DNA from 2 places in the Notoacmeibacter ruber genome. Region 1 is predicted to be linked to the other one. Evidence: riboswitches for the same ligand, from Rfam matches in the RefSeq annotation. Region 1 holds a riboswitch; the other holds the start of a gene.

The links. A riboswitch is a leader RNA that binds a small molecule or an ion and turns the genes downstream of it on or off. The one in region 1 is predicted to bind cobalamin.
Region 2: it holds a riboswitch for cobalamin, as region 1 does, so the genes downstream of both, D8780_RS03990 (CbtB domain-containing protein) here and D8780_RS08610 (hypothetical protein) in region 1, are expected to answer to the same signal.

The regions. Positions count from the first base shown of each region.
Region 1 is NZ_RCWN01000001.1:1,798,583-1,813,535, forward strand. It holds gene xdhB (xanthine dehydrogenase molybdopterin binding subunit) at 1-1,402, shown strand, start outside; gene xdhC (xanthine dehydrogenase accessory protein XdhC) at 1,402-2,208, shown strand; gene bfr (bacterioferritin) at 2,205-2,705, opposite strand; gene D8780_RS08560 ((2Fe-2S)-binding protein) at 2,733-3,107, opposite strand; gene rirA (iron-responsive transcriptional regulator RirA) at 3,184-3,624, shown strand; gene D8780_RS08570 (hypothetical protein) at 3,794-4,243, shown strand; gene D8780_RS08575 (MotA/TolQ/ExbB proton channel family protein) at 4,255-4,962, shown strand; gene D8780_RS08580 (ExbD/TolR family protein) at 4,952-5,329, shown strand; gene D8780_RS08585 (ExbD/TolR family protein) at 5,334-5,738, shown strand; gene D8780_RS08590 (energy transducer TonB family protein) at 5,738-6,691, shown strand; gene cobD (threonine-phosphate decarboxylase CobD) at 6,688-7,737, opposite strand; gene D8780_RS08600 (cobyric acid synthase) at 7,751-9,196, opposite strand; gene cobO (cob(I)yrinic acid a,c-diamide adenosyltransferase) at 9,246-9,854, opposite strand; cobalamin riboswitch at 9,964-10,165, shown strand; gene D8780_RS08610 (hypothetical protein) at 10,270-10,806, shown strand; gene cobW (cobalamin biosynthesis protein CobW) at 10,806-11,852, shown strand; gene cobN (cobaltochelatase subunit CobN) at 11,868-14,953, shown strand, end outside.
Region 2 is NZ_RCWN01000001.1:839,096-854,048, reverse strand. It holds gene D8780_RS04015 (TIGR03808 family TAT-translocated repetitive protein) at 1-669, shown strand, start outside; gene D8780_RS04010 (asparaginase) at 677-1,684, opposite strand; gene D8780_RS04005 (DUF3750 domain-containing protein) at 1,786-2,532, shown strand; tRNA gene D8780_RS04000 (tRNA-Pro) at 2,651-2,727, shown strand; gene D8780_RS03995 (amidohydrolase family protein) at 2,750-4,033, opposite strand; cobalamin riboswitch at 4,125-4,339, shown strand; gene D8780_RS03990 (CbtB domain-containing protein) at 4,373-4,558, shown strand; gene D8780_RS03985 (CbtA family protein) at 4,562-5,266, shown strand; gene D8780_RS03980 (cobalt-precorrin-5B (C(1))-methyltransferase) at 5,283-6,407, opposite strand; gene D8780_RS03975 (D-2-hydroxyacid dehydrogenase) at 6,421-7,392, opposite strand; gene D8780_RS03970 (NAD(P)H-dependent flavin oxidoreductase) at 7,562-8,542, shown strand; gene D8780_RS03965 (class I SAM-dependent DNA methyltransferase) at 8,588-9,445, opposite strand; gene D8780_RS03960 (DegT/DnrJ/EryC1/StrS family aminotransferase) at 9,442-10,569, opposite strand; gene D8780_RS03955 (BMP family lipoprotein) at 10,884-11,867, shown strand; partial or broken gene D8780_RS03950 (ABC transporter ATP-binding protein) at 11,947-13,476, shown strand; gene D8780_RS03945 (GIY-YIG nuclease family protein) at 13,575-14,486, shown strand; gene D8780_RS03940 (ABC transporter permease) at 14,483-14,953, shown strand, end outside.

The DNA of each region.
Region 1 (14,953 bases):
CGATTTGTCGGGGCCGGTGACCGATCGGGCACTTTTCCACTGCGACAACGCCTATTACTGGCCTGCGGTCCGGGCCGTTTCGCAACCGCTCTTCACCAACACCGTGAGCAACACCGCTTTTCGCGGCTTCGGCGGCCCCCAAGGCATGATGGGAGCCGAACGCGTCATCGACGAAGTCGCGTTCGCGACCGGACTGGACCCGCTTGAGGTTCGCCAGCGCAACTTCTACGGCGAAGGCGACAGGACAACGACACCCTATCACCAGCAGGTGGAAGACTTCATCCTGCCGCGTATCATCGACGAACTTCTCGAAAGTTCCAAATACGAGCACCGCCGAAAGGCGCTCCAGGAGGCCAACCGGTCCGCCCGAGGCTTCAAGCGGCGGGGCATTGCGCTGACACCCGTCAAGTTCGGCATCTCGTTCACGGCGACGCATCTTAACCAGGCCGGCGCGCTGGTCCATGTCTATACGGACGGGTCCATCCACCTGAACCATGGCGGCACCGAAATGGGTCAGGGCCTGAACACGAAGGTGGCGCAGGTGGTCGCGGCCGTTTTCGGAGTTCCGCTTGAACAGGTGCGCATCACGGCAACGTCCACGGGCAAGGTCCCGAACACCTCGGCGACGGCCGCTTCATCCGGCGCAGATATGAACGGCATGGCAGCCAAGATCGCAGCGGAAACGATTCGCCAGCGTCTCGTCGATTACGCCGCCGAGGAGCATGGCGTGCCCGCCGAACAGATCGCCTTTCGCGAAAGCAATGTGCTGATCGGCAACCGGGAAGTGCTTTTCTCTGACCTCGTCAAGGAAGCCTACGCCGCGCGCATTCAGCTATCTTCGACCGGTTATTACCGTACGCCAAAGATTCATTGGGACCGCGCCTCGGGCAAAGGTCACCCATTCTATTACTTCGCTTACGGCGCGGCGGTCGCAGAGGTCGAGATCGACACGCTGACCGGCGAATACACGGTCGAGAGAGTGGATATTCTCCATGAAACCGGCAAGAGTCTGAACCCCGCAATCGATATCGGCCAGATCGAGGGCGGATTCGCGCAGGGCATGGGTTGGCTAACGACGGAAGAACTGGTCTGGGACGAGAAGGGCCGACTGCGCACCCACGCGCCTTCCACCTATAAGATTCCTGTCGCCTCGGACATGCCGCGCGAGTTCAATGTCAGGCTGGCCGATTGGGCGCGCGCCAACGAACCGACCGTTTTTCGCAGCAAGGCTGTGGGAGAACCACCCTTCATGCTGGCCATGTCGGTCTTTCATGCGCTGTCGGACGCAGTGGCCTCCGTCGCCCATCACATGATTCACCCTCGTCTGGATGCCCCCGCGACGCCGGAACGGATACTGATGGCGGTGGAGCGTCTGCGCGCAGAGGCCAAGACCGAGAGCTGATGCGCGCCTCCGACCTCGTACATCTGATCCAAGCTGCCGAACCTGCCATCCGTATCAGCGTAACCGACACGAAGGGCTCGACGCCTCGCGAGGCGGGCGCATCGATGATCGTCACCGAAGCGCGTACGATCGGGACGATCGGTGGCGGTACGCTGGAATTTCGCGCGCTGGAACGCGCCCACGACATGCTGAAATCCCACCAGACGACGGCAGAAACGATGGAACTACCGCTTGGCCCCGAGATCGGCCAATGCTGCGGTGGACGCGTCGCTCTTTCTCTCCAGCCGGTCGATCTCACCACCCTGCTGGAGATTCACGATCAATTGCGCGAGCAGGAATCGCGACAACCGGAAATTCTCATTTTTGGCGGTGGCCATGTCGGCACGGCTTTGGCGAGAGCGCTCGCTCCCCTTCCCTTCCGGTCCAGAATGGTCGAGACTCGCCCCGATATTCTGCCAGACGGCCTGCCCGTTCCAAGTGAAATTCTGGCAATGCCGGAAGCGCTCGTTTCACAGGCCAAAGCCGGTTCGGCGATCGTCGTCCTGACCCACGATCATGCACTGGATTTCATGATCATATCGGAGGCGATGCAGCGCGACGATCTCGCTTATATCGGCATGATCGGCTCCAAAACGAAACGCGCCACCTTCGCAAGCCATTGGCTTGATAAAGGTGGCGCGTCAGAAAAACTGAAAGAGCTGATCTGCCCGATAGGCGGAAGCGCCGTCAGCGACAAGCGCCCCGAAGTTATCGCCGCCATGGTCGCGGCGGAGATCACTCAGTCTCTAATCAGCTTTGAAGTTTAGGCGTCCGGCCCGACTTCCGTCTTGTCCGACGAATCGGCATTGAGTCCACCGAACTGCTCCGGCCCGATCTTCTCGTAAAGGTGAAGCTGCGTTTCAAGGAAATCGACGTGCCCTTCCTCGTCACGAAGCAATTCCTCGAAAAGCTTCATGGAGACGTAATCGCCGAGCTCGTTGCAGATTTCGCGGGATTCCTTGTAGGCCTTCACCGCATCCAGCTCGCCGGCCAGATCGGCCTCGAGCACTTCCTTGACATTCTGCCCGATCCGCAGCGGTGCCACCGACTGCAGGTTCGGATGACCTTCGAGGAACACGATCCGGTCGATCAGACGGTCGGCGTGCTGCATTTCTTCGATGCTCTCTTCCCGCTCCTTCTTGGCCAGCTTCGTGAAGCCCCAATCATTGAGGAGACGGTAATGCACCCAGTACTGGTTAATCGCGCCCAGCTCCATGAAGAGCGCCTCATTGAGGCGCTCGATCACACGCTCATGACCTTTCATAAAAACCCCTTAAAACCCGTGACTTATTTAGGCTACGCGAACAGACGCTGACCGAGCTCGCGCTTCGCGGCGCTTCTGCTCCACCAGGGCGTGTTTTGTACGCAACCGACCAATAAAGTCTACGACGTCGGCGGCCGGGGTTGCAAGGCGTTCATGGTAGGCTTCGGTTGTTTCCACGATCAGATCGACGACCGCCGGGAAGCACCCGCAGCAGCGGCCACGTTTTTCCATGGCATGATAAACCTGCACGGGCACAATGAGCCGCCAGGGATCCTGATCCAGCATTTCTGTGATGACGTCACGGATCTCCTGAGACGTAATCAGGTTGCAGCTGCAGACAAGCACGGCAAAATCCTCGGTCTGGTACCCCGCAGAAATATGCTCGGCATAAAGCTGTGTCAAAATGTCTAGTTTGGAATTGCTCTAATGTACTGCCTGTATTAAATAGGGAGAACAAGACGGAGGTGTGGAAGCGACCATGCGACTGACCAAGCAGACCAACTACGCGATACGCATGATGATGTATTGCACTGCCGACCCGGACGGCCTGAGCAGAATTCCCGATATCGCCAAGTCGGCAGAGGTCCCGGAGCTCTACCTCTTCAAAATCCTCAAGCCTTTGGTCGAAGCCGGCCTCATGAAGACCGTTCGCGGTCGAAAGGGCGGTGTCTGTCTGGCCAGGCCAGCCGAAGAGATCACCCTATTCGACATTGTACGGGTGACCGAGGAAGGTTTCTTCATGGCCGATTGCTTCGAGGAAGGCGACACACACTGCCCCCTCGTTGATCATTGCAGCCTGAACGCGGCGCTTCGGGAAGCTCTCAACGCATTCCTGGAAGTTCTCAGTCGCCATACGCTTGCCGAGCTTGTGAGGCAAAAGCCCGAACTTACCGATCTTTTCGGTCTGCGCGTCGCTTAACACCCGAGACAGATTGCGCCACGACCAACGCGAACGTGTTGAGCGATTGCGGCGTAGCCGGTCGCGCTATTGACAAAACATTACCTTCACGATCATCTTTAAACGAAATCGACACCGCGATGCGTTCGCGGGTCCGTTCGCCAAAAGACCGACTGTGAAGGACATTGGTATGAGATGGGGCTATCTGCTCACGGCCGCGGTAGCGAGCGTGGGCGTTTTTTCTGCGGGCGCGATTGCGCAAGAGGCAAAACCGGCGACGGCGGAACAAAAGAGCCTCACTCTGGAGCTCAATTCCGTCTCATCTCAGGCGAACAATTCGTGCCGCATGACCTTCGTCGCCCATAACGGTATCGAGGCAGATCTGGAATCGGCCGGCTTCGAGGTTGTGCTCTTCGACAAGAAGGGTCTGGTCAACCGTATGACTGTTTTCGATTTCGGCGCCCTGCCGAATGGCAAGACATTGGTAAAGCGTTTCGATTTACCTGAAACGGACTGCGCCGATCTTTCGAGGGTTCTCGTCAACGGTGTCGCGCGATGCGAAGGAGCCGGCATCGACAGCAAGAACTGTGCGAACGCCATCGCGACCCGAAACAAGACCGATCTGACCTTCGGCAGCTAAGGGGCCTGAACATGAATATTATCAGCCTTTTCGCGCCGATCCGTTCTTTTTTGGCGCTGGGCGGTCCGGTGGTCGCCATCCTCGCCATTATCTCGGTCATCTCACTGGCATTGATCCTTCTGAAACTGACCGGTTTCGGCCACGCCCGGATCGGACAGACCTCCCGCGCGCGCCACGCCATCGCCCTTTACCGGCAAGGAAAGGCTGCGGAAGCCGAAGCCTATGCAGCAAAAGGCCGTAGTGGCGCTGCACAAGCCGTTGCGCTGGCTCTCGCCATGCAGCGCGATACGCGTTTTTCAAAGACGCAGATCGAAGAAGAAATCGCCCGCTTCGCAACCGAGCATCTGCACAAGCATCAGTCGGGCTTTCGCTTCCTCGACGCTGTCGTTCAGATCGCGCCGCTTCTGGGGCTGTTCGGAACGGTGCTGGGCATGATCGAAGCCTTTCAGAAGCTCCAGCAAGCCGGCAACTCCGTCGATCCGTCCATTCTGGCCGGTGGCATATGGGTCGCGCTTTTGACGACCGCCGCTGGACTTGCCGTGGCAATGCCGGTCTCGGTTATCCTGACCTTCCTAGAGCAACGGCTGGAAAACGACCGGGTAGCGATCGAAACGCTGGCAACGGAAGTCCTGGCACCGCAATTGCCATCAATATCCGGCGCGAATTCGAATGCCGACGGGTCGGCCCGCCTGAGCGGACAGGCCGCCCATGCGTATTGACGCTGCCATCCGCCGCAGAAAACGAATGTCGATGACGTCGCTCATCGACGTGATCTTTCTCCTGCTGCTGTTCTTCATGCTTTCATCGACCTTCTCGCGCTTTGCCGAGGTGCCGATCGGCTCGGCTGGCAATGCCGGAACCGGCGCCAACCGCCCGGACATCGTCGCGACGATCGATGCCGAAGGCGTGCAGATCAATGGCGAACAGGTTCCGGCGGACAGGATCGCCGACCGCCTCGCTTCACTGCGGGAGGCGGGGGCCGCTTCGGCGACCCTCTTCACCCGAGATGGCGCCACATCGCAGACACTCGTTGCAACCCTGGAGCGTTTCAGAGCCTCCGGAATCGAAACAGCCCTCGCCAGATAGACCGATGGTCAAGCTCAACCCTCCCTATACAAAGCCGCGTGAGGCGGACAGCACGATCGCGCTGATCAACATCGTCTTCCTGATGCTGATCTTCTTTCTGATCGCCGGTACACTGACCCCACCCGTCGACAGGGCACTCGATCCCGTAACCACGGAAGAGGCCACGCCGGGTGCCCCACCGGATGCATTGGCCATTGGCGCGGATGGCACGATGACCTGGCGCGGACAGCCGGTGACGCTGGAAGAGACCCTCGCGGCTCATGAGCGGAGCGGAATCGGCGCTGACGCGCCCCTCCGCATCCTTGTCGACCAATCCTTGCCAGCACCCGATCTTGTGGACCGGCTTGCCGAACTCCGCAGAGCCGGTCTGACCAATCTCGTCCTCGTCACCGAACGGGAGCAGAATTGATGGCTGGCAGACGGGCCTGGACAGTGGCGATCGTAGTCTCCTCGGCTCTGCATCTGGCGGGCTTTACCAGCCTGCCGGAGGAGGAAGAACTCGTTCAGGTCGAAGGTGGCAGCGGCGGCGCCGTGACGATGGCCGGTGACAGTTTCACCGACGCCGTGGCCGAAGGCGAGGAAAGCGACGTTCTTGAACCCACCGAGATTGCCGAGACGAATCCCGAAGCCGCTCCCGTAACACCGGAGTTGGAAAGCGACGTCTCCGAAGCCGAAATGCCGGAGACGGCAAGCGAGGCAGCGCCGGAAACCCTCCTCGCGGAAACGTCGCAGCAGACGCCTGCCGTGACCGAAAGCGCGATAGAAACGGTGCCGGTTGCTCCTGCGGAGGCGACTGAAGACATTACCGAAACAGAAACGGTCGAGCCGGCAGAGATGGCGGCGGTTTCCGCCACAGAGCCACTGGAAACCATCACGGAAACCGTTCAGATTCCGCTCCCTAAAGCTCGCCCGGCCTATACGCCGCCGCCCAAGCCAAAGCGTGCCGCGACGCCGCGCAAGACCAAGCAGCAAGCCAAACGAAGCAGTTCCAAGCCACGCCAGACGGCGAGCGGCAACCGGGGCAATTCGGCCCGCAACGCCAAGCGCTCATCCAGCGCCGGAGCGGCGAGGAGGTCGTCCAGCAAAGGCAATGCCGCCGTCGCAAACTACCCGGGCAAGGTGCAAAGCCGCGTTCGCCGTGCCGCCCGGGCATCGGGCCGTGCATCGGGCACGGCAGTGGTGTCGTTCACCGTCTCCGCCAATGGACGCGCGAGCGGCATTCGACTGGCGCGAAGCTCTGGCTCTTCCGCCGGTGATCGTGCGGCACTGGCAGCCGTCCGGCGCGCGTCGCCCTTTCCGCCGATCCCACCCGGCGCAGGCCGTGGCAGCTGGTCCTTTTCGGTCCCGATCGCGTTCCGCTAGCGTCGGAGACTCTCGGCCAAACGTTCCCATGCGATTTCGGATGCAGGCAGGCCCAGGCGCAACATGTTGGGGTCCTGCTCGAAGCGACGCACCCAGATTCCGTTCTGACCAAGACGTTGAAAGAGCGCGTCGGCGCGACCGTCATGGATCGTACGGAACAGGGGACTTTCGCCCGCCGGCCTATAGGCCGACTTTGCAAGAAGCGCATCGAGACGCTCCTGCGCTTTCGCCAGTCGTCGTCGCTGCTCGTTCTGCCAATGTACGTTTGCCAGCGCTTCGCGACCGACAGCAATCGCCGGCCCGGAGACCGGCCACGGGCCAAGACGTGACGTCAGCCGGTTCGCAAGCGCTTCACCCGCGACAGCGAAACCGAGGCGCAGACCGGCGAGTCCATAAAACTTGCCGAAGGACCGGAGTACCGCAATGCGCCGGCCCTCTACCGTTTCCGCAAGTGAGAATTGGGCCGCGCCGGCGACACTGTCCATGAAGGCTTCGTCGACCACGAGCAGTCCGCCGCGTCTCTCCATCTCGTCGGCGACTTGCAGCAGGCGTTCGCGGCTTGTCAGAGATCCAGTCGGATTGTTCGGATTGACGACGATGACGAGCCGCGCCGCATCGGACAGATTGTCCCACTCTCCGAACGGCAAAACGCCATGGCCCGCCTGCATGCATAGACGTGCATGCTCTTGATAGGTCGGGCTCAGAATTGCCGCCTCAGCTGGCGGGACCGACGCGGCGAGCGCCGCCATTAAAGGCTGGGTCCCGGTGGCCGGGACGATCTGAGCAGGCTCGGCGCCATAAGCGGAGGCCGCTGCCTGCCGAAGAGAATCGATCTCGCTCCCCTCAGGAAGGCGCGTCCAGACCTCGCTGTCAAAAGGCGGCAACGGATAGGGATAAGGGCTGATCCCCGTTGAAAGATCGATCCAGGGTTTTGGCGCGTCCGGAAACAGCCGGTTCGCTTCGGACAGATCGCCGCCATGATGAACAGCGGCTACCGGCCCGGAAGCGTCGGCCGAAGGGAGACCTGCTTTTACATAACCCTGCACGTGTGTTCCAGGCTCAACGGGCATTGTGAAGCAGACCGTCAATGTCGCAATGAAGTTCCAGATGATCGGCCAGTCCGTCGAGCGCGGCTTCCACCCCCTGCTCGAAGGCGGGCAGGCGGCTGTCGCCGCCGAGACGACGCAGGAAGGCCTTTCGGAAAGCGTCATTGGCGAAGATGCCATGCAGATACGTTCCGATAATGCGCCCGTCGGCGCTCACCGCACCCTCTTCGGTGCCATCCGACAGATAGGCGAAGGGTCGCCCGCGATCGGGGCCATCCGTCGTCCCCATATGCATTTCGTACCCGTCTAGCGGGAGATCACCGTCCCGGCTTCGGCCATGGACCTCGCTCAGGCGCTTCTCGGTCGCGATCACCGTCTCCAGATCGAGGAGGCCGAGACCTTCCAGTCGCTCGGGTCCGCCCTCCGCGCCCGCAGGGTCGCTGATGCTCCGACCAAGCATCTGATATCCGCCACAAAGGCCGACAATGGCGCCGCCCCGGCGGGAATGAGCGATGATATCGTGCAGCAGTCCGCTCTCATGGAGCACGGATAGATCGCTGAGAGTGGCTTTCGATCCGGGCAGAATAACGCAATCGAGATGGGCCGGCAGCGCCTCATGCGGCGCGATCCGCAGAAGATTGACGTCCGGCTCGGCCGCAAGCGGGTCGAAATCGTCAAAGTTGGAAATCGATGGCAGCGCGATCATCGCGATATTGAGGGTGGCTTCGGCCTTTTCCTTCACCCGTGCGCGCAATGCCAACGCATCTTCGGCGGGAAGCCGCGCGGCATCCTCGTAATGGGGGATGAGCCCGAATGAGCGCCAACCGGTCCGCTGCTCGATTTCCTTGATTCCGGCGTCGAAAAGGGAGGGATCGCCACGGAATCGATTGACCAGAAAACCGCAAATCTGCGCCGCGTCCGCCATGTCGATGACGGCCTTCGTGCCAACCAGCGAGGCGATCACGCCGCCGCGATCGATATCGCCGATCAGCACGACCGGCACATCGGCCTGCCGGGCGAAACCCATATTGGCGATGTCACCAGCCCGCAGATTGATCTCGGCGGCCGAACCGGCCCCCTCAACCAGGACGATGTCGGCCGTCTCTTTCAGGCGAGAAAAACTCTCCATCACCGAACTCATCAGACCGGGCTTCAGCGACTGATATTCCGCCGCTTTCGCCGTACCGCGCACCCTGCCCTGGACCACGATCTGCGAGCCGTTACCGCCCTGCGGCTTCAGCAGAACCGGATTGAAATCCGTATGCGAGGGGACGCCGCAGGCGCGCGCCTGGAGGGCTTGCGCCCGGCCGATCTCTCCGCCGTCGATCGTAACGGCGGCGTTGTTGCTCATATTCTGCGGCTTGAAGGGACGGACGGCAAGACCGCGACGCTTCAGCGCCCGGCAAAGGCCCGCGACAATCAGGCTTTTGCCGACATCGGATCCTGTGCCCTGAAACATCAGGGTTCGGGCCGGGCGACTGGCATGTTGGCGGTTCTCGCTCGTCACCTCAGAATTCTATGCCCTTCTGGGCTTTGACGCCCGCTTTGAAGTGATGTTTTACCGCCCCCATCTCCGTGACGAGGTCGGCAGCGTCGATCAGTTCGGGCTTGGCATTGCGGCCGGTCACGACGATGTGCAAACCCTCACGCCGGTTCGTCAGGGTTTCGACAACCTCTGAGAGATCGAGATGCTCATAGCGCAAAGCAATGTTGAGCTCATCGAGGACGAGCAGGGCGATCGACGGATCCGCCATCAATTCCCTGGCTTTAAACCAGGCTGCCTGGGCGGCAGCCACATCGCGCTCCCGATCCTGCGTCTCCCACGTGAAACCCTCGCCGAGAATATGCAGCGCGATCTGATCGCCGAAACGCTTCAGGGCGTCGGCCTCGCCGGTTTCCCAGGCGCCCTTTCCAAACTGCACGATGCCGACTCTTTTGCCGTAGCCCAGCATACGAAGAACCAGACCGAAAGCCGCCGTGCTCTTCCCCTTGCCCGGTCCCGTGTGGACCATAAGAAGACCTTTTTCCTCCACCGTCTTGGACGCCACTTCCGCATCCTGAACAGCCTTTCGCTTAGCCATCTTCGCGCGGTGGCGGTCTGCTTCGTCGGTCTGCATCTCGGCTTCCTTTCTCCATTGGAGGACAGATCAACTGCCCGATTCCGAGCGGCAAATGCAAGCGCCGGCCGATGAGCCAGCGCATAGTTGCGAAGTCGGGTCGCGTCCGCTAGAGACTGTCCTGTCTGGTTCTTCCCGAAAGGGGAGCGAAGAGGGAATACGGTGCAGCGTCCCAGCCCAAGCCGTAGCCGCCCCCGCGACTGTAAGCGGTCCGCGCAGATCCGTTGAGCCACTCGGTGCTGTCATGCCGGGGAAGGTGGATCAAGCGATCGGCCGCAAGCCAGGAGACCTGCCAGGCAAAACCGCTAGACGCTGTCGGTGGGACGGCGAGGAAGGACCAATTATGCCTGGAAACGCCACCAAGGCGATTCTACCCTCATCTGTGTATGTGCATCCAGAACGCGAGCGCTAGACCATGGCGCTCCGTCTCAAGCCACTTGCCTTGCTTGCCATTGGCCTTGTCTATGGCGGCGGCATCGGTTTCACGCTGGCCGCAGCGAACAATATTTCGCTCGGCGGTCATGAGCACTCCCATGCAGAGGCTGCCGGAAATCATGCGGGCGTACACGATCACAGCAAGGTTCTGAACGTCTCCAGCAGCGTTGCGCCGGCACTTTCCGCGACATTGATCCCCGATCCGGTGACAGGCTGGAACCTGCATGTGGAAACTCAAAAGTTCCGCTTCGCGCCGGCCCATGCCGGGCAAGCACACCGGCCGGGAGAAGGCCATGCCCATGTCTATGTGAACGGCGAAAAACTTGGCCGTCTCTACGGTCCCTGGATGCACATTGCAAAACTGCCGGAGGATGCCGTGGTCGAGGTCACGCTGAACAGCAACGACCACGCACCGCTCGCCGTCGATGGCGCACCGCTGAAAGTCCGGGCCACGCCTCAGAAGCAAAATGAAATGCCTGACGGCCAATCGAACCCAGAAGAAAAGGCGCATCATTGATGCAAGCGACAAGCCGTATTCCCTGCACCATCGTCACCGGTTTTCTTGGATCCGGCAAGACAACGATCATCCGCAATCTGCTGGAGAACGCCAAGGGCCGCCGCTTCGCCGTCATCGTCAATGAATTTGGCGATGTCGGTATTGACGGCGAAATCCTTCGCGGTTGCGGCGTCGAGAATTGCAGCGAGGAAGACGTGGTGGAACTTGCCAATGGCTGCATCTGCTGCACCGTGGCGGATGATTTCCAGCCCGCGCTCGACGCAATTCTAAAGCGCGAGCCGGCGGTCGATCACATTCTCATCGAGACGAGTGGCCTCGCGCTCCCGAAACCTCTCGTGCAGGCTTTCAACTGGCCTGCCATCCGCAGCCGAGTCACGGTCGACGGCGTCATTACCGTGGCCGATGGAGCCGCACTGGTCTCTGGCGAGGTGGCCTCCGACATGGATGCGCTCTCCGCCCAGCGGCTTGCCGATGAAAGTGTCGATCATGACGACCCGATAGAAGAAGTCTTCGACGACCAGATTGCCTGCGCCGACCTCGTCATCCTCTCCAAGACCGATCTTCTTTCCGAGGACGATCGCCAGAAGGCCGAAGACCGTCTGCAAGGAGAATTGAGCCGACCGGTGCGGATCGTGCCGTCACGTAACGGCCAGCTTGACCCCGCCATCCTGCTGGGTCTCGATGCGGCAACCGAAGATGGCATCGAAGCAATCCGCACCCATCATGACGGCGCGCATGCCGATGGAGTGGCGCACGATCACGACGAATTCGAAAGTTTCGTCGTCGAACTGCCGCCCGTCGCCTCGCCGGAGGATCTGACAGCGCGGGTCGAAGCGGCCTGCGCGATACCGGATGTTCTGCGTGTCAAAGGTTTCGCGGCGATTGGCGACAAGCCGATGCGCCTTCTGGTGCAGGCGGTCGGAAGCCGCGTCCAAAGTCATTACGACCGTCCCTGGAAGACCGATGAGACACGTGGGACCCGCCTTGTCGTCATCGGCCTTCATGATCTGGATGCCGAAGCGGTTCGCGCCGCTCTGGCCGGCTAGGAACGCGCGCGAGCCATGCACATCCCCTCCATCTCCACCGCATCCCTGGACGGATCGATCGAACCGCTCGATCTGGGACAGGATGCTGCGGAGATGGTCCTGCTTTCCTTTTCGGATTCCGATTTGCGCGGTCTTGCGGGGGCGCACGGTCGTGCAGATGGTGAGGAGCCCGACCCTACCCTCAGGCTCGCCAGCCTGAGGGATCTGCGTCATCCGATGAGTGTCGATTTGTGGCTCGACGCGGTCGCCGCAAAGGCCAAGATCGTGATTGTCCGCATTCTGGGCGGCTATGATGCATGGGCCTATGGCTGTGACCGGCTAGCCGAAACTGCCGCAAAGAATGGCATCGCGCTGGCTCTCCTGCCCGGAGAGTGCAGCGAGCGCGACGAAAAACTGGAATCCCGTTCAACGCTTCCGGAAGACCAATACGCGACGCTTCTCTCCTATTTTCGCGAGGGTGGCCCTGCCAATATGGACCGCTTGCGCCAGGCAATGGCTCTGTTGACGCGGCCCGATCTTGGAGAGAAGCCGGACAAGGCACAAACACCGCCCCGCATGGGTTTCTGGTCGCCGGCAACCGGCACATCCGAAAACCCGGACGACATTCTTCGAGCGCAAGAGCCGTCAGCGCCCTGCGTGCCGATCATCTTCTACCGCTCCTTGCTCATGGCCGAAGATGCGGAGCCCGTTTCCGTTCTTTTCGAAGCCTTGGCCAAGGAAGGGATCGCCGGCCTCCCGGTTTTCGTTCCCTCGCTGAAGGACCCCGCCGTGACGGCCTTTCTCGATAAACTTGTCGAGAGGACCGATCCGGCGCTGATCGTTGCTACCACCGGTTTCGCCGCGTCTTTGGACAGCCGCATTGCCGGAGACGGCACAACAAGGGCCGTACCGCTTTTCGAACGGCTCAATCGTCCTGTTATTCACGCGGCAATCGCCACCACGCGTCGCGAAGGATGGAAAGAGAGTGATCGCGGGCTCGGCGCCACCGACATGGCCATGCACTGCGTCCTGCCGGAGCTGGATGGACGGATCATGGGGGAAGCCATCTCTTTCAAGGCCTTGGGTGAAAGAGATGCATCCTACCAGATGGCGTTACAGCAGAACGCCGCCGAGCCGGATCGTATAGAGGCGATGGTCACTCGCATCCGCCGAATGATCGCGCTTCAGACAACGCCGGCGAGCGAACGCAAGATCGTGATGATCCTGCCTGATTATCCGGGAGCCGAAGGGCGCGAAGGCTATGCCGTCGGCCTCGACGTCTTCTCCTCGGCGCTCGCTATTCTCGGCGACCTGGCCGAAGCCGGCTATACCGTACGCGATGTGCCGGAACGTCCGCGCGACCTGCTGACCCTTCTTCGCCATCCGCATCCAGTTGCTGCGGCCAAAGACTGGCCCGAGGCTTTTGTAGCCCTTCCCGAAACGGCGCAGACGTCGCTGATCGAAGCATGGGGCAAGCCGAAACAGGCAAAGCTGGCGCTTCGGCATGCAACGTTCGGCAATATCGAGGTCTGTTTTGCGCCGGATAGAGGGCGAGCCTCCGAGCGACGTGCCGATTATCACGACCCGGCACTCCCGCCGACGCACGAACTGCTGGCCTTCGGTCACTGGATGAAAGAAGCCGTCGCCGCAGACGCCATCATCCACCTCGGCGCCCATGGTACGCTGGAATGGCTGCCCGGCAAGGCAGTCGCACTGTCACAATCCTGTTTTCCCGAAATCGTGACCGGGCAGATACCAGTGGTGTATCCCTTTATCGTCTCCAATCCGGGAGAGGCCGCGCAGGCCAAGCGGCGGATCGGTGCAGTCACGCTCGGCCACCTGCCGCCGCCGCTCAGGACAGCCGGCCTGACCGATGATCAGGCCGAGCTGGAACGACTTGTCGACGAGTTCGTGCAGGCCGATGGAATGGACCCGCGTCGCCGCGAGCGACTGCGTGATCTCGTTCTGGAAAAGGCGGAAGCGACAGGTTTCGATCGGATAGCCAATCTTTCGGCGGAGACCGACCCGGATCAGCGTCTGCTGTCGATCGACGCCTGGCTCTGCGATCTGAAAGAGATGGCAGTCAAGGATGGGCAACACATCTATGGGCGTGCGGAAGAAGGCGCGACGGCTGGTCGCACGATGGCGGCCGATAGCGAACGCGACCGCCTGATCGACGCGCTCGATGGACGCTTTGTTCCGCCTGGCCCGGCCGGTGCACCCGATCGCGGGCGTACCGACGTTTTGCCGACTGGTCGGAACCTCACTGTCATCGATCCGCGTACGATGCCGACGCCGACGGCTTTCGCAATGGGCAAGGCGGCAGCAGACGAGGTTCTGCGCTATCACTTGCAGAAACATGGCGACTGGCCAAAGAGCCTCGTCATGGATCTCTGGGCATCGGCATCGTTGCGAACCGGTGGTGAAGAACTTGCCCAAGGACTTTCGCTCATGGGGTGCCGTCCGGTCTGGGATCATGCGTCCGGGCGGGTCAAAGCCATCGAAGTCCTGCCTGTTGCCTTGCTGGGCCGTCCGCGCGTCGACGTGACATTTCGTCTCTCCGGCCTGTTCCGCGATATGTTCGCCGCCCAGATCGAGCTTCTTCACAAGGCGATCCAGGCAGTGGCCGATCGAGATGAGGACGCGCAGGAAAACCCTCTTCGTGCCGCAGTCCGAAACGCAGACGTTCCATCACGTGTTTTCGGCACCGCGCCCGGCACATATGGCGCCGGTGTGGAAGATATGCTCCAGCGCAGCGAATGGGATGAGCGGACAATCGTCGGCGAAGCCTACCTTGCGGCAACCTCTTACAGTTTCGACCACGCAGGCGATGCGCTTGAGGCTCCTGACGCCTTCCGCGAACGCGTTTCGGCGGCGGATATCCTTGTCCATGTCGGAGACGATGCGGGCCGCGACCTGCTGGAAGGCAATGCGGATGCCGCGCATATTGGCGGATTTGCAGCAGCCGCAGCGGCGTTGGGAAAGGCGGTCGATCTTGTCTGCCTCGACACGACCGACCCGGACCGGCCCCGAGCGCGGGACGTAGCGGACGCCGTCGCGCGCGTGGTGCGAGGCCGAGCCACCCGACCCGATTACATTCAGGGACAGATGCGGCATGGGCC
Region 2 (14,953 bases), 960 kb from region 1:
CAGTATGGCAACGGCATCAACATTTATCGCGCTCAAAATGTAATCGTTGCGGATAATATCGTCACCGATTGCGCGTTCTCGGCGATCCGCGGCAACACTGCCTCGGGCATGATCGCGCGCGGCAATCAGTGTCTCCGCTCAGGAGAAACCGCCCTCTATGCCGAATTCGGCACGACCGGATCGATCATTGACGGCAATCTGATCGATGGCGCGGCCAACGGCATTTCGGTTGTCAATTTCGACTCGGGCGGCCGCCTCTCCAGCGTTTCGTCCAACATCGTCCGCAACATCGTCGACCACGGACCGACTGCTGAAGATGCAGCCGGATTTGGCATAGGCATCGCGGTCGAGGCCGACACGGCCGTCGCGGCAAACGTTGTCGAAAAGGCGGCGCGGTTCGGCATGGCGGCGGGATGGGGCCCCTATCTTCGCGCGGTCTCGATGACGGGAAACGTCGTGCGCGAAAGTCCCGTCGGTCTGGCTGTAACCGTGGCGGAAGGAGCCGGCAAAGCAGTCGTCACAGGCAATACGTTCCAGGCTGTGCCGCAGGGCGCAATCGTCGGCTACCGCTGGACTGAGCGTGCGAGCGACGATCTTGCCGGTCTTTCGGAAGAGGCCGTTGCCGACCTCTTCAACCATCTTACCATCGCCAGAAACAGCGTCAGCTAGAAGGCCGTCAGGCCAGCGCAGCAGTTGGCCTGATCTCGCCCACCACATCGCCCTTGCGGGTGAGGATCGGCGTTCGCGCCATAGCCGACAGGCGCTGGGCGAGCGGATCACCATCCGGCAAGAGTTTGGCAACCAGGGCTGCCGCCATTGCCTCCGAAGCTCGTGTCGTTCCATCCTCGCATTTCAGGGCAAAGCCAATGCCAAGTTCGGGCAATATGCCGCAATAGACACCCTCCGCACCCGTCTTGATGTAGAGGCGTCCGGCGCCCGCCTGCATCATGAGCGTACAGGCTCGCTTCGAACCGGCGACATGCCAAGGCTCGGCCATTGCCGCGCTCATCAGGCGATTGGCCGCAGCGGCTCGCTCCTTGCCAAGGCCCTTCCCGCTCGCCATGGCCGCCATTCCTTTCGCCATCGCCGTCAGGGCAATCGCGTAGGTCGGTATCGCGCATCCGTCGATTGCCATGTTGTCGGGCCCATGCGCAGCGCCGGTCAGCGCTGTCATCGCGTCTCGAATGGCCTCCTGCATCGGATGGTCGTACCCGACATAACCGCCCGTCGGCCAACCCTGCTGCCGGCAAGTACAGAGAAAGCCGGCATGCTTGCCCGAGCAGTTGTTGTGAAGCGCATTCGGCTCTTCGCCTTCACAGAAAAGGTGGCGCGATGCGCCCGTATCGAAAGGCCAGTGCGAACCACATTCCAGGTCGTTTTTTGTCAGCTCCGCCTTCGACAGCATGGCGGCGGCGGTTCTGACATGGCCGGGCTCGCCGGAATGCGATGCGCCCGAGAGCGCCAGTTCGGAATCGGTCAGTTCGTAGTGATCGGCAGCGCCGCTCTCCACAAGCGGCAGTGCCTGGATCAGCTTGATCGCAGAGCGGGGAAAGACCGGTCGTTCGAGATCGCCTGCCGAAAGAATCGTCGTGCCGTCACCATCCATTGCGACGAATGCACCGCGATGGCGGCTTTCGACATGCTCGCCGCGCAGCACTTCCACCAGAACCGGATTATCTGCCATCTTGTGCCTCCCAGCCCGTGTCAGAGTCCCGCACGCTCATATCCGTATTTTTGCCGAAAAGACATGCGCTGACTGCGAAATTCCCTTTCCTTCTGCGGCCCATGCGTATCCTACGATTTCTCCTTCTCTTCATCCTTGCCATCTTCGTGCTCCCGGCTGCCGCCTCGCTCATACACTGGGAGTTGGCTGACCGTCCTGCGAGCTGGCGGGATGCCGATTGGGGCCGATCCGGCCTCCTTCCGCCCGCCGAAAGCCAGGCCGATGCCGCGATCTATGTTCTGGCGGCACGCACCGGCGGCCTCAAAGGCGCCCTGTCCGTGCATAGCTGGCTCGTCACGAAAGATGCGGGTGCGCGCCACTATGACCGCTATGACAAGGTGGGCTGGGGCCAGCCGGTACGAAAGAACGCCTATCCCGCCGATGGCCGCTGGTATTCCAACGATCCGTTCATCGTGACCGAGCTTCATGGCGCAGCGGCAGAACGGCAATTGGCGAAGGTCGAAGCGGCCGTTCAGAGCTATCCGTTCAATCACGTCGGTGACTACCGCATCTGGCCAGGCCCCAACTCTAACTCCTTCTCCGCCCATATTCTCGAAGAAGTGCCGGAGCTGCGCACTGCCCTGCCCTCCAATGCGGTGGGCCGCGACTACCGGCCCGGCTTTTTCGCAATCGATGTCTCAGAAGACCGGCGTGATCTGCACGTGACGCTCGGCGGCCTCTTTGGCTTCGCAGCGGGCCTGCGCTACGGAATCGAACTGCAGTTTCTCGGGCTCGTTGCAGGATTCGATTTCGCCGATCCCGCGGTCAAAATTCCTGGATGGGGACGCTACTCCCTCCCCTTATCGTAAGCGGAGACGCTTGTGCCGCGTGGCCTTCGGCCTACAAATGCGAGAGCCGAAGAAAACCGTTCGCATCCCTCTTGCGGGCGCTAGGTCGCAGAGCTATACAGCCGCGCGAACTGGTTCACGGAGTGTAGCGCAGCCTGGTAGCGCACCTCGTTCGGGACGAGGGGGTCGCAGGTTCGAATCCTGCCACTCCGACCAGCGCTTTCCCAATTTTCTGCCGCTAACCTGCCGAATGTCGTCGATCGATTTCGGTGGGACGTCCGGGCACGGAAAGAGCGGTCTTCCGCTTCTCCTTTCGCGCGATGATCTTTCCATTCGACATGACGAGCAAGCGGTCCGGGCGAAGGCGGATCGCCTCGATCGGATCGCCTGCATCCAGCACGACGAGGCTGGCGCGTTTACCTTTCTCCAGCCCAAGATCGTGCAGCCCCATGATCGCCGCCGTGTCGCTCGTGACCATATCGAAGCACTGCCGCATTGCCGCGGGGCTGGTCATCTGGGCGACGTGGAGGCCCATGAAGGCGACGTCCAGCATGTCTGCCGTGCCGAGCGCGTACCAGGGGTCGCGGACACAATCCTGCCCCCACGCGACGCGTATACCGTGCGCCAGCATCTCGGGCACGCGGGTCAGGCCACGTCGCTTGGGATATGTATCGTGGCGCCCCTGCAAGGTGATGTTGATCAGCGGATTCGGCACCGCAGCGACCTCGGCCTCTGCCATGAGCGGCAGGAGCTTGGAGACGTAATAATTGTCCATGGAGTGCATGGATGTGAGGTGCGAGCCGACCACCCTGCCCTGCAATCCCAGCCGCTGCGTCTCATAGGCCAGTTGCTCGATATGGCGCGAGAGTGGGTCATCGGTCTCGTCGCAATGCATGTCGACCCTGAGGCCGCGCTCCGCCGCAATTTCACACAGCTCGGTCACGCAGGCCCGCCCCTCCGCCATTGTGCGCTCGAAATGTGGAATACCACCCACGACGTCGACGCCCATATCCAGCGCCGCCAGCGTGTTCTGGCGCGCTTGCGGGGCGCGGTAGAAGCCGTCCTGCGGAAATGCGACGAGTTGCAGATCGAGATAGGGCTTTACGGTTTCGCGCACCGACAAAAGCGCGCGGACGCCTTTCATTGCTTCGTCGTCGCTCGTATCGACATGCGAACGAATACCGAGCAGTCCCATCGAGACCGCCCAGTCACAATAGCGCAACGCCCGCTCTGCGATCTCCTCTTCGGTCTGCTCCTTCTTCAGTTCTCCCCATAGCGCGATGCCTTCCAGCAAGGTGCCCGACGCATTGATGCGTGGCTGCCCATAAGACAGCGTTGCGTCCATATGAAAATGCGGATCCAGAAAAGGCGGCGAAACAAGATCGCCGGCGATATCGACAACTTCACCGGCTTCAGCATCGATAGTGGGCTCGACGGCCGCGATCACGCCATCGGAAATGGCGATATCCGTCGTCTGACCATTTGGCAGAACGCCGCCTTTGAGAAGAACATCCACCGTCATGCTTCATCGTCCCTGCGTTTATCCTCGACGCAGCGTATGCCGGTGCGACACAGGCGCGCCAGACTCTTTCTTGCGTCCGTCTCGCTGCTCCTCTACAGAGATCGTGTTCGGTTCTCTTTCCCGTCGCATGCGGTTGGGAAGAGCCAAGAGGGAATGCAGCGGAAGTTTCGGCTTTCGAATGCAGCCGCCCCCGCGACTGTGAGCGGTGAGCGATGGCCCAGTACGCCACTCGGTGGAGACGCCGGGGAAGGCAGGCCAGAGCTTCGACCCGCGAGCCAGGAGACCTGCCGGACATTGATGCAACCAAGCGCCTGTCGGGTGGACAGGCAAGGAGATGAAATGATTCAGAACAGCACTGCGGTAACGTCGCCGGTAGCGGCAACACGGTCCACCAGCCTTATCGCCCTGGCACTTTCGGCCGTTCTCGGCCTCGGCGTGGTCTTTTCTGTCGGGCTGGCGCAGGCCAATGCGCTTCACGACGCAGCGCACGATGTCCGCCACGCCAACGGCTTTCCCTGCCACTAAGCCATGTTCACACGTCTGATTACCAGCGCTGTGTTCGCTGGTGCTGGCGCAGGTCTGATCGCGGCCCTGCTCCAGCTCACTTTCGTGCAACCGGTTTTGCTGCACGCCGAACTTTATGAGTCTGGTCAATTGGTCCACTTCGGGGCAGAGGCGGTCAGCGCGCATCCCGATCTTGGTGGCCTCGACCTCATGCGCGACGGGCTCAGCGTGCTTTTCAGCATGTTGCTCTACACCGGCTATGCACTGCTTCTGTTGCCCCTGATGGCCATCGCCGAACAGCGGGGCCAGTCGCTCGACGGCAAGACCGGGTTGATATGGGGGGCCATTGGCTTTCTCGTCATCCAGTTCGCGCCAGGCTTCACCCTGGCGCCGGAAGTTCCGGGCGTTGCCGCTGCCGACGTCTTTGCCCGCCAGTTCTGGTGGGTCGGCACAGTTGTCGCGGCTGGCGTTGCAGCCGGCCTGATCGCCTTTACCAGAAGCTGGTTCGCATGGATCGGCGCCGCCGTCCTTCTGCTGGCTCCGCACCTTATCGGCGCGCCCGAGCCGGAAAGTTTCGCCGGGCCGGTTCCGCCGGAAATCGCAGCGCTTTTTGCGGCTCGCGCTTTTGGTGTGGCTCTGGTCGGTTGGGCGCTCCTCGGCGCGTTCGCCGCCTATTTCTGGCGAACAAGCGCCGTGCATTCGCCCGCGACCCAAGCCCGTAGCGCGTAGGGCGAAACAAACCGATCTAGAGAATGGCCGGGTCGATCCCGGCCATTTTCTTCTCGCCCCTCAATGCACCTTCGCGGTCGAAGATCAGCAGTTGCAACTCGCCTTGGCGCAGAACTTTCGCGGCGGTTGTCCAAGCGCGTTCAGCCAGGACATCACCAAGCGGCAATTGGGCTTCCGTGGCATGTGAAAAGGCCTCTGCCACCGTATTGGAGCCGGCGATGCGCCGAACGAATTCGTCTCCACCGCCGATTTCCCGCACCAAATCGGCCAGCGCTTCCAGGTCGGCCCGACCATGTTTGGAGTGAAGGTCGAGACGCCCCTGGGCCAGCTTCGTCATTTTCGCGATGCCGCCTGCGACCGTTACCTTCGGCACCGGGTGCGCGCGAATATATTTCAGCATGCCGCCGACGAAATCGCCCATGTCGATGATCTGTTGCATGACGAAGTCACACCGCTGCGCCATGGCACGCTCCGAAGCATCGCCTGTCGCGCCGCCTATGTGATCGAAGCCCGCGGCGCGGGCCACGTCGATGCCGCGATGGATCGAGTGAATCCACGCCGCACAGCTATAAGGCACCACGATTCCCGTTGTGCCCAGCACCGACAGGCCACCGATAATGCCCAGCCTCGGATTCATGGTCTTTTGCGCAAGGGCCTCGCCGCCGTCGATACCGACAGACACATCGAAATCGGCTGCGACACCGTGCAAGTCTGCGATTTCCGCCAGAGTCTCGGCGATCATCCGGCGGGGGACAGGATTGATGGCCGGTTCACCCGGCGGGATCGGCAGACCGGCAAGCGTGACCGTGCCGACCCCGGCACCGGCGTAGAAGCGTATGCCAGCGCCGCCAGCGGCCCGACGAACGGTCACCCGCACCAATGCGCCATGGGTCACATCGGGATCATCACCGGCATCCTTGACGATGGCAGCTTGAGCGAAACCGTCGCCGAGTTCTTCTTCCGCAAGCGCGAAGGCAGGCATCTGGCCGCCCGGCAAGGTGATGGTGACCGGATCGAGGAAGCCGCTACCGAGTAGCGCGGAGGCGGCGGCCTTGGCAGCGGCGGTCGCACAAGCGCCCGTTGTCCACCCACGGCGCAAGCCGACCGTACTTTCCGGGATCTGATCGGGTTGCGAGCCTATCGCGAAGCCTCCCTCAGGTGACGGTGCGCACCGGCTCTCCACCGAGAAACGCTTCTATATTCTCAACCGTCTGACGCCAGACCTCCTGCTGCGCGGCCTCTGATGCCCAGGCCACGTGCGGAGTGATGATGACATTGGGGCGATCGGCGATGGCAAGCAAGGGATTGTCCGCCCGCGGCGGCTCCTCGCTCAGCACATCGAAGCCGAGGCCGGAGACCTTGCCGCTTTCCACCGCACGCACGGCGGCCTCCTCATCGACCACGCCGCCTCGTGCCGTATTGATGAGAATGGGACAACGCTCCATCGCCGCGAACTCTTCGTCACCGATCAAGCCTTTCGTTTCGTCCGTCAGCGGGCAATGAAGCGTGATGATGTCGGCGCGGCGCAACATCTCATCGAACGGCACACGGCCCTGCCCCGGTTCGGCCACGCCTTTGCGTCCGGCGTAGAGGACGTTCATACCGAAGGCTTCGCCAAGCCTCGCGACCGCCTGGCCAAGGCTTCCGCTCCCGACAATGCCGAGTGTCGAGCCGGCCAGATCATGGATCGAATGGTCGAAGAAGCAGAACTGCTCGGCTTCGTGCCATTTACCATCGATCACATCCTGCCGAAACGGCAGAATATTGCGGCGCAAGGCCAGCATCAGAGCGAATACATGTTCCGGCAGGGTGTCGGTGGCGTAACCTCTCACATTGGAGACCACGATGCCCGCGTCGCGGCAGGCTTCCAGCCCAATGATGTTGTAACCGGTCGCTGCAACGGCGATCATCCGAAGGTCCGGCAGCTCCTGGATGATATCAATGCCGATCGGCACCTTGTTGGTGACGGCGACGGTCGCTCCCTTCAACCGCTCGATGGTCTCGTGCGCCTTTGTGTCCGCGTACTCGGTCCAGTCATGAGCAACATCCGGCCGGGGCCTTTCGATGAAATCAGCGAAGGTGTCGCTATCCAGAAAGACGATTTTCGGATTTTGTGATGCGGCCATCGGTCCTCTCCCCTCTTTGGTGATGGCGGGTAGGCCAAATTCTGTATCGGGACAAGTTCAGACGACCATGATCCTCGTCTGAAGCGCGGTCTGATAGGGCGTTCGTATTGACGTAAACGTCAAAATCTATCACGCATGGACAAAGACATTTTCGGGAAGAGGAAATCAAATGGTTCTGCCGTCCGTTCTGCAAAATCTGCGCCTGCCGGTCATCGCATCGCCGATGTTCATCGTTTCCGGACCGGATCTGGTTATAGCACAATGCAAAGCGGGCATCGTCGGCTCCTTCCCGGCGTTAAATGCGCGCCCTGCTGAAGTGCTGGATGAATGGCTCGACCGGATCACGACGGAACTGGCCGAGCATGACGAGAAGAACCCGGATCAGCCGTCCGCACCCTTCGCCGTCAACCAGATCGTGCACAAGAGCAATGATCGGGTCATGCAGGACGTCGAGATGTGCGTGAAATACAAGGCGCCGATCGTCATCACCTCGCTTGGCGCCGTGCCCGAGGTCAATCAGGCCGTTCACTCCTATGGCGGGATCGTCCTTCACGATGTCATCAATACGCGCTTTGCCAAGAAGGCGTTGGAAAAAGGGGCCGACGGACTGATCGCCGTCGCAGCCGGTGCCGGGGGCCATGCCGGCTCGCTTTCGCCGTTCGCCCTGATCCAGGAGATACGGGAATTTTTCGATGGCCCACTCGCCCTTTCCGGCTCCATCGCGACGGGCGGGGCCGTCGCAGCCGCGCAAGCCATGGGCGCCGATTTCGGCTATATCGGCAGCACCTTCATCGCCACGGACGAGGCCAATGCGGTCGAGGGCTATAAAGACATGATCGTCGGCAGCACCGGCGAGGAGATCGTCTACACCAACCTCTTCACCGGCATTCACGGCAACTATCTGCGCGGCTCCATCGAGAAAGCCGGCATGAATCCGGACGACTTGCCGCAGAGTGATCCGTCAAAAATGAATTTCGGCTCGGGCGGCAACAGCAAAGCCAAGGCCTGGAAGGACATTTGGGGGTCCGGTCAGGGCATCGGCGCCGTCAAATCGCGCGGCCCGGTTTCGTCATATGTCGATCGGCTCGAGCAGGAATATCACGCAGCGCTGGACCAGCTTGCGAACAACCGTCCGAAACGGTGGCGTTAAGCCGCCCGACCAACCAGGCCGAGCCGCCATGCGGCAAAAGCGTGTTCAGTTCTTCCGTGCCAGGAACAGATAGCCTGGCGCGGGATTGCCCTGCTCCATTCGCACCGTAATCACCGGATTGTAGAGCAGTTCGAAGCCGACTTTTTCCAACTCTTCGGCGATATAGACAGGGTCGTGCGCATAGCGATGGGTCGGCAGAACCCGGTAGCCGGCTTCGCCGTCGCCGGCCTCGAAGCTCTCGGTTGAAAAACCGACCACCGCGCTTGGCCGTGCCTTCCTGGCCATCCCGGCGAACAGGCGCGTTGGATCGCCGATATAGGGCAAGACGTCCGTTGCGACGATCAGGTCGAAGTCGTCTTCGGCATCGCCGATATTCTCGAGAAAATCCTCGGCCTCGGCCACATAGAGGCCGTCATAGACATCGCGATCGTCCGCTTCCGCCACCATGGCCTCGGAAATATCCAGGCCGATAAAAGTGGTGACGAATTCGGAGAGCGCACCGCCCGTCAGCCCCGTTCCGCAACCAAGGTCGAGCCCCCGTTCATACGGGCCGGGAGCCGCCTTGCGAAGCGCTTCGGCCAGCAGAACCGGCACCGTGTAGCCGAGTTGCTCGACGAGGATGTCGTCGAAAGCGGAGGCATGCTGGTCGAAGAGCGTTTCGACATAGGCGTCCGGCATTCTGCGCGGAGGCGCTTCCGCGCCCAGCGCGGCCAGCCGAATTGCCGCGCCGCCATGATCGGCCGGGTCAAGCGCCAGCACAGCGCGCCAGGCTTCAATCGCGCCGGCACGTTCACCGGTCTTCTCGAGGCTGAGCGCAAGTTCGTAGGCTTCGGCCAGCGCTTCATTGTCGATTGCTTCTCCCGCCTCGATATCGTCGGGCGCGCTGTTCGCCTCGCCTGTCACGCCGAAAGGGCCTTTTTGAGCGCATCGGCGACCTTATCCTGATCCTCGGCCTTGAGATATGGATGCATTGGCAGAGAGAGAACCGCGTTTGCTGCCGCATCCGTCGCTTCCATGCCGGCCGGATCGTGCGGCCAATGGCGATACGCCGTCTGGCGATGCAGGGGTATCGGATAATAGATGGCCGTTGGGACGCCGGCCTCACGCAGCTTCGCCTGCAGCTCTGCACGATCGGTGCCCTCCGGCAGCCGAACCGTATATTGCGCCCACGTCGAAACGAGGCCGTCCGGGACTGTCGGGGCGGTGACGAAGTCCGAAAGCCTTTCGGCATATCGTTGGGCGACCTCCTGCCGCATGTCGATTTCCTCGGCGAAGATCGACAGTTTGACCGAGAGAATGGCGGCCTGAATGGAGTCCAGCCGGCTGTTCATGCCGATATGCACATTGTCGTACTTATCGTTGCCGGCACCATGGTTGCGTAGCGAGCGAAGGGTCTTCGCCAGTTGTTCGTTATTCGTGGTGATCGCGCCCCCATCGCCATAGCAGCCCAGAGGCTTGGCGGGGAAAAAGGAGGTCGTCGCCAAATCACCCATGCCCCCAGCGATCCGTCCATTATACCGGCTGCCAAATCCCTGCGCCGTATCGCAGATGACCGCCATGCCGTTTTCGCGCGCGATCGGTTCGATCGCATCCATATCGGCGGGTAGGCCGAACAAGTCGACCGGAATGACGGCTTTCAACGGCATTCCGTCCCGCGCAGCCTTCTCGATGCACCGTTTCAGGCTTTCCGGATCCATATTGTAGGTGACGGGATCGATGTCGACGAAATAGGGGACCGCACCAAGGCAGGGAACGACTTCCGCCGTCGCGGCAAAGGTGAAGGACGGTACGAAAACCGCATCGCCGGCCGTGACTTCCAGCGCCATTAGAGCCAGCAGAAGGGCGTCGGTGCCGTTGGCGCAGGAGATCGCATGCTCGGCGTCGCAAAACGCAGCCAGTTCCGCCTCGAACGCATCGACTGCCGGTCCGAGGACGTAGGCGCCACCATCCAATACGTCGCCGATAGCGGCATCGATCCGCTCGCGAATGCGGGTTTGTTGTGCGGCAAGATCGATGAATGGCAACATGGTCTGTCTTTCTCCTTTTGAAAATCGATTCACGCGAGGCGATAGGCTGGCAATCCCATAGACGATAGGCAGTTCAAGGCGAAGCGCCCTGGCTTCACTTCACGTATCGCGATTGCACCAAGCGTGATTTTGCCTCGCAGCAAAACGACCGACTATTCCCTAATTGGCCCTGAGCGATTTCGCCATGGTCAAGCTTCTGTCACTGTGTAAAGGTGATGGATCAATGGGCTACCGGTGGCTGCAACGCAAACTCGGTCATCCATGGCAGGAGAAGCCTCCTGCGAAAAATAACAATGTCGATCAGGGAAACACCCATGAAACGTACGATCCTTACTCTCGCAACGCTGATGGCTTCCACGGCGCTGGCTTTGGCCGAGCCCGCTCTCGTCTATGACATGGGTGGCAAGAACGATAAATCGTTCAACGAAGCGGCTTTTAACGGCGCCGAGCGCTACAAGGAAGAAACCGGCAACGACTATCGCGATTTCGAGGTGCAGAACGAGCAGCAGCGCGGACAGGCGCTGCGCCGCTTTGCAGAGGACGGCAACAACCCGATCGTCGCGATCGGCTTCAGCCAGCAGGCGGCCATTGAAGAGGTCGCACAGGAATTTCCGGACACGGACTTCGCCATCATCGATTCCGTCGTCGATCAACCGAATGTCCGCTCGATCGTCTTCAAGGAGCATGAGGGCTCTTATCTCGCCGGCATCATGGCTGCGATGGCCTCTGAATCCAACAAGGTCGGCTTTGTCGGCGGCATGGATATTCCGCTGATCCGCAAATTCGCATGCGGCTACAAGGGCGGCGTCAAGAGTTTCAATGAGGACGCCGAAGTGATCGAGAACATGACCGGCACGACCCCGGCGGCCTGGGGCGATCCGGTCAAGGGTGGCGAATTGGCCAAGAGCCAGATCGAAAGTGGTGCGGATGTGATCTTCCACGCCGCCGGCGGCACGGGCATCGGCGTATTGCAGGCCGCAGCCGACGCGGGCAAACTCGGCATCGGCGTGGATTCCAACCAGAACATGCTTCATCCCGGCAATATGCTGACATCCATGATCAAGCGCGTGGACAATGCGGTTTTCGACGCGTTTACGGAGGCCGAATCCGGTGAGTTCGACACCGGTATCGTCGCGCTCGGCGTGAAGGAAGATGGCGTCGGCGTTGCGATGGACGAGAACAACAAGGACGTCGTGACACCCGAGATGATGGAAGCCGTGGACGCGGCCAAGGCCAAGATCGCGTCCGGCGAGCTTGAAGTCCACGACTACATGGCCGACAGCAACTGCCCATACTGATCGTTCGGATGGCCGGGGAGCAGCTTCTCCCCGGCCTTTTTCCGCCATCAGAAAGTATGATTTCAGGATCACATCGACGATGAGGGACACCGGCACAGAGGGCCAAGCCCGACCGGCTATCCGCCTTTCCGGCATTTCGAAAAGTTTCGGACCGGTCAAAGCCAACCACGATATTCATCTTACCGTCCGGAAGGGGTCGATCCACGGCATCGTCGGCGAGAACGGCGCCGGCAAATCCACCCTGATGAGCATCCTCTACGGCTTTTACCAGGCCGATAGCGGCACGATCGAGGTGGATGGCGAGACTGTCTCCATCCCGCACAGCCAGGCGGCGATCGATCTGGGCATCGGCATGGTGCATCAGCACTTCATGCTGGTGCATAATTTTACAGTTCTCGAGAACATCATGCTCGGTGCGGAAGGAGCGGCGCTTCTTACAGGCGGCATTGCCAAGGCGCGGGCCGAGCTCAAACGGCTCGAAAAAGACTATGCCCTCGAAGTCGATCCCGATGCGGTCATCGAGGATCTACCCGTCGGTCTCCAGCAGAGGGTGGAAATTCTCAAGGCGCTCTATCGCGGCGCTGACATTCTCATTCTCGACGAGCCAACCGGCGTTCTGACGCCATCGGAAGCCGATCACCTTTTCCAGATTCTGCAACGGCTTCGCGACGAGGGGAAAACCGTCATCCTCATCACGCACAAATTGCGTGAAATCATGGCCGTAACGGACATGGTCTCGGTGATGCGGCAAGGGCAGATCGTCGATACGCAACTCACGGCACAAACATCGGTGGAGGCCATTGCCGAGAAGATGGTAGGCCGGCGCGTGCTTTTGCGGGTCGACAAAAAGCCGGCCAGGCCGGGGCCGGTAAAGCTGGCGATCCGCGATTTGACAGTTGTCGACAGCCGCAAGGTGCCGATGGTCAAGAATGTCAGCCTGGAGGTCCGCGCCGGCGAGATCGTCGGCATCGCCGGCGTCGCCGGCAATGGCCAGTCTCACCTGATCGAGACTGTGGCCGGTATCCGCCGCCCGAAATCCGGCGCGATCGAACTCAATGGCAAGACGCTGGATTATGACAAGCTCGATCCGGCGTCCTTGAGAATGGATGGGCTCGGACATGTTCCGGAAGACCGCCACCATATGGGGCTGGTGCTGCCATTCGAAGAGAATGAAAACGCCATTTTGGGCTACCACACCAATCCTGCCTTCGGAAAAGGCCCATTCCTCTCCATCGACGCGATACGCGCTCACGCGAAAGAGCGCATCGAGCAATACGATATCCGTCCCCCCGATTGCCGGCTGAAGACCGCCAACTTCTCCGGCGGCAATCAGCAGAAGATTGTGCTGGCCCGCGAAATGGAGCGCGATCCCGATGTCCTGTTGATCGGCCAGCCGACGCGCGGGGTGGACGTGGGCGCAATCGAGTTCATCCATCGCCGGATCGTCGAGATGCGCGATGCCGGCAAGGCGATTTTGCTGGTTTCCGTGGAGCTGGACGAGATACGCGCGCTCTCAGATCGTATCCTCGTCATGTTCGATGGCAAGGTGGTCGGCGAGCGTGATGCCAATACCACGGAAGCCGAACTTGGCCTCTTGATGGCCGGCGTGACCGATGGCGGCTCGCATCATCAGGAGCCTGACCCGGCCATGGTCGATATCGCGCCCGGCCAACCGCCTGCCGAAACCCAGATTCCCGGAGAACGGCCGTGACCATCGCAAGCGGGCGGCAGGTTCGTCTCTACCTGGTTGATGGAAGCGCTTCTGGCGTGGTCACCGCCGAAATCATCAATTGGACGGGCATCGTCATTGCGGCGCCACGTGATCGCCTGACCGATGTTCTGTCCCGTGAGGATGCAAGAAAAACAGGGGTCTACTTCCTATTTGGCGACGTGACCCAAATTGGAGCGATGAGAGACGTTTACGTTGGAGAAGCGGACGATGTGGGACGCCGGATCAGTCAGCATGCAAAAGATGATGGCAAGGACTTCTTCGAGCGCTTTTGCATAATTGTCAGCAAGGACTTCAACCTCACCAAGGCGCACTCACGCTACCTTGAACGCCGGTTGGCAGAGATCGCCAGAAACGCCGGTCGGTCAAACGTTTTAAACGCCAATGAGCCGCCAGCGGGACGACTGCCGGAAGCCGATATTTCGGACATGGAATTCTTTATCGAGCAGATAAAGATCATCCTGCCAGTTCTTGGCTTCGATACACTGAGACCAGCTCTTTCCCAGAGCCATAGCCAAGCTGCTGAGTTACGAGCCCCGAGCGGTATCGCTCTTTATCTTCGGAGAGGGAGAATGGGTATGGAAGCCGAGGCCATTCAGCTCGACGGCGAAACGGTCGTTCTCGCTGGATCCAAAGCCAAGCTCGACCCGTCATATGCTTCGGATCAGTATAGCGAACTTCGCAAGGCTTTAATTGGGAATGGTACTCTTTGCGAGAGTGAGGGCTGGCTCGTCTTCAAAAAAAACCATGCCTTCTCAAGCCCTAGCGCCGCATCGGCCGTGATCTACGGCAGAAGTGACAATGGCCGAAACTCCTGGATTGTCAAAGCGACCGGCCAAACACTCAAAGAGTACGAAACAAGTAGTGCGGAAATGAGAGCAGACACGTGACAAACACTCTGCCGCCCTGGGTCAATTATTTTCTGCTGCCGGCTATCAATCTGCTGGTCGCCTTCGTGGTCTCCGGCCTCGTGGTCGTCGCCATCGGCGAGAACCCGCTTCGGGCCGCATGGCTCATGGTGGACGGCGCATTCGGATCGGCGCGGGGGATCGGTTTTACGCTCTTCTACGCCACCAACTTCATCTTCACCGGCCTTGCCGTCGCCGTGGCCTATCATTGCGGCCTCTTCAACATCGGCGCGGAAGGGCAGGCGCTTGTCGGCGGCCTCGGGGTTGCGCTCGCCTGCCTTTGGCTAGGGGCCTATGTGCCCTGGTGGCTGGTCCTGCCCGCCGCCATCGCGATGGGCGCTGCCTTCGGTGCCGCGTGGGGCTTTCTGCCGGGATATCTTCAGGCCAAACGCGGCAGTCACATCGTCATCACAACGATCATGTTCAATTTCATCGCGGCTTCTCTGATG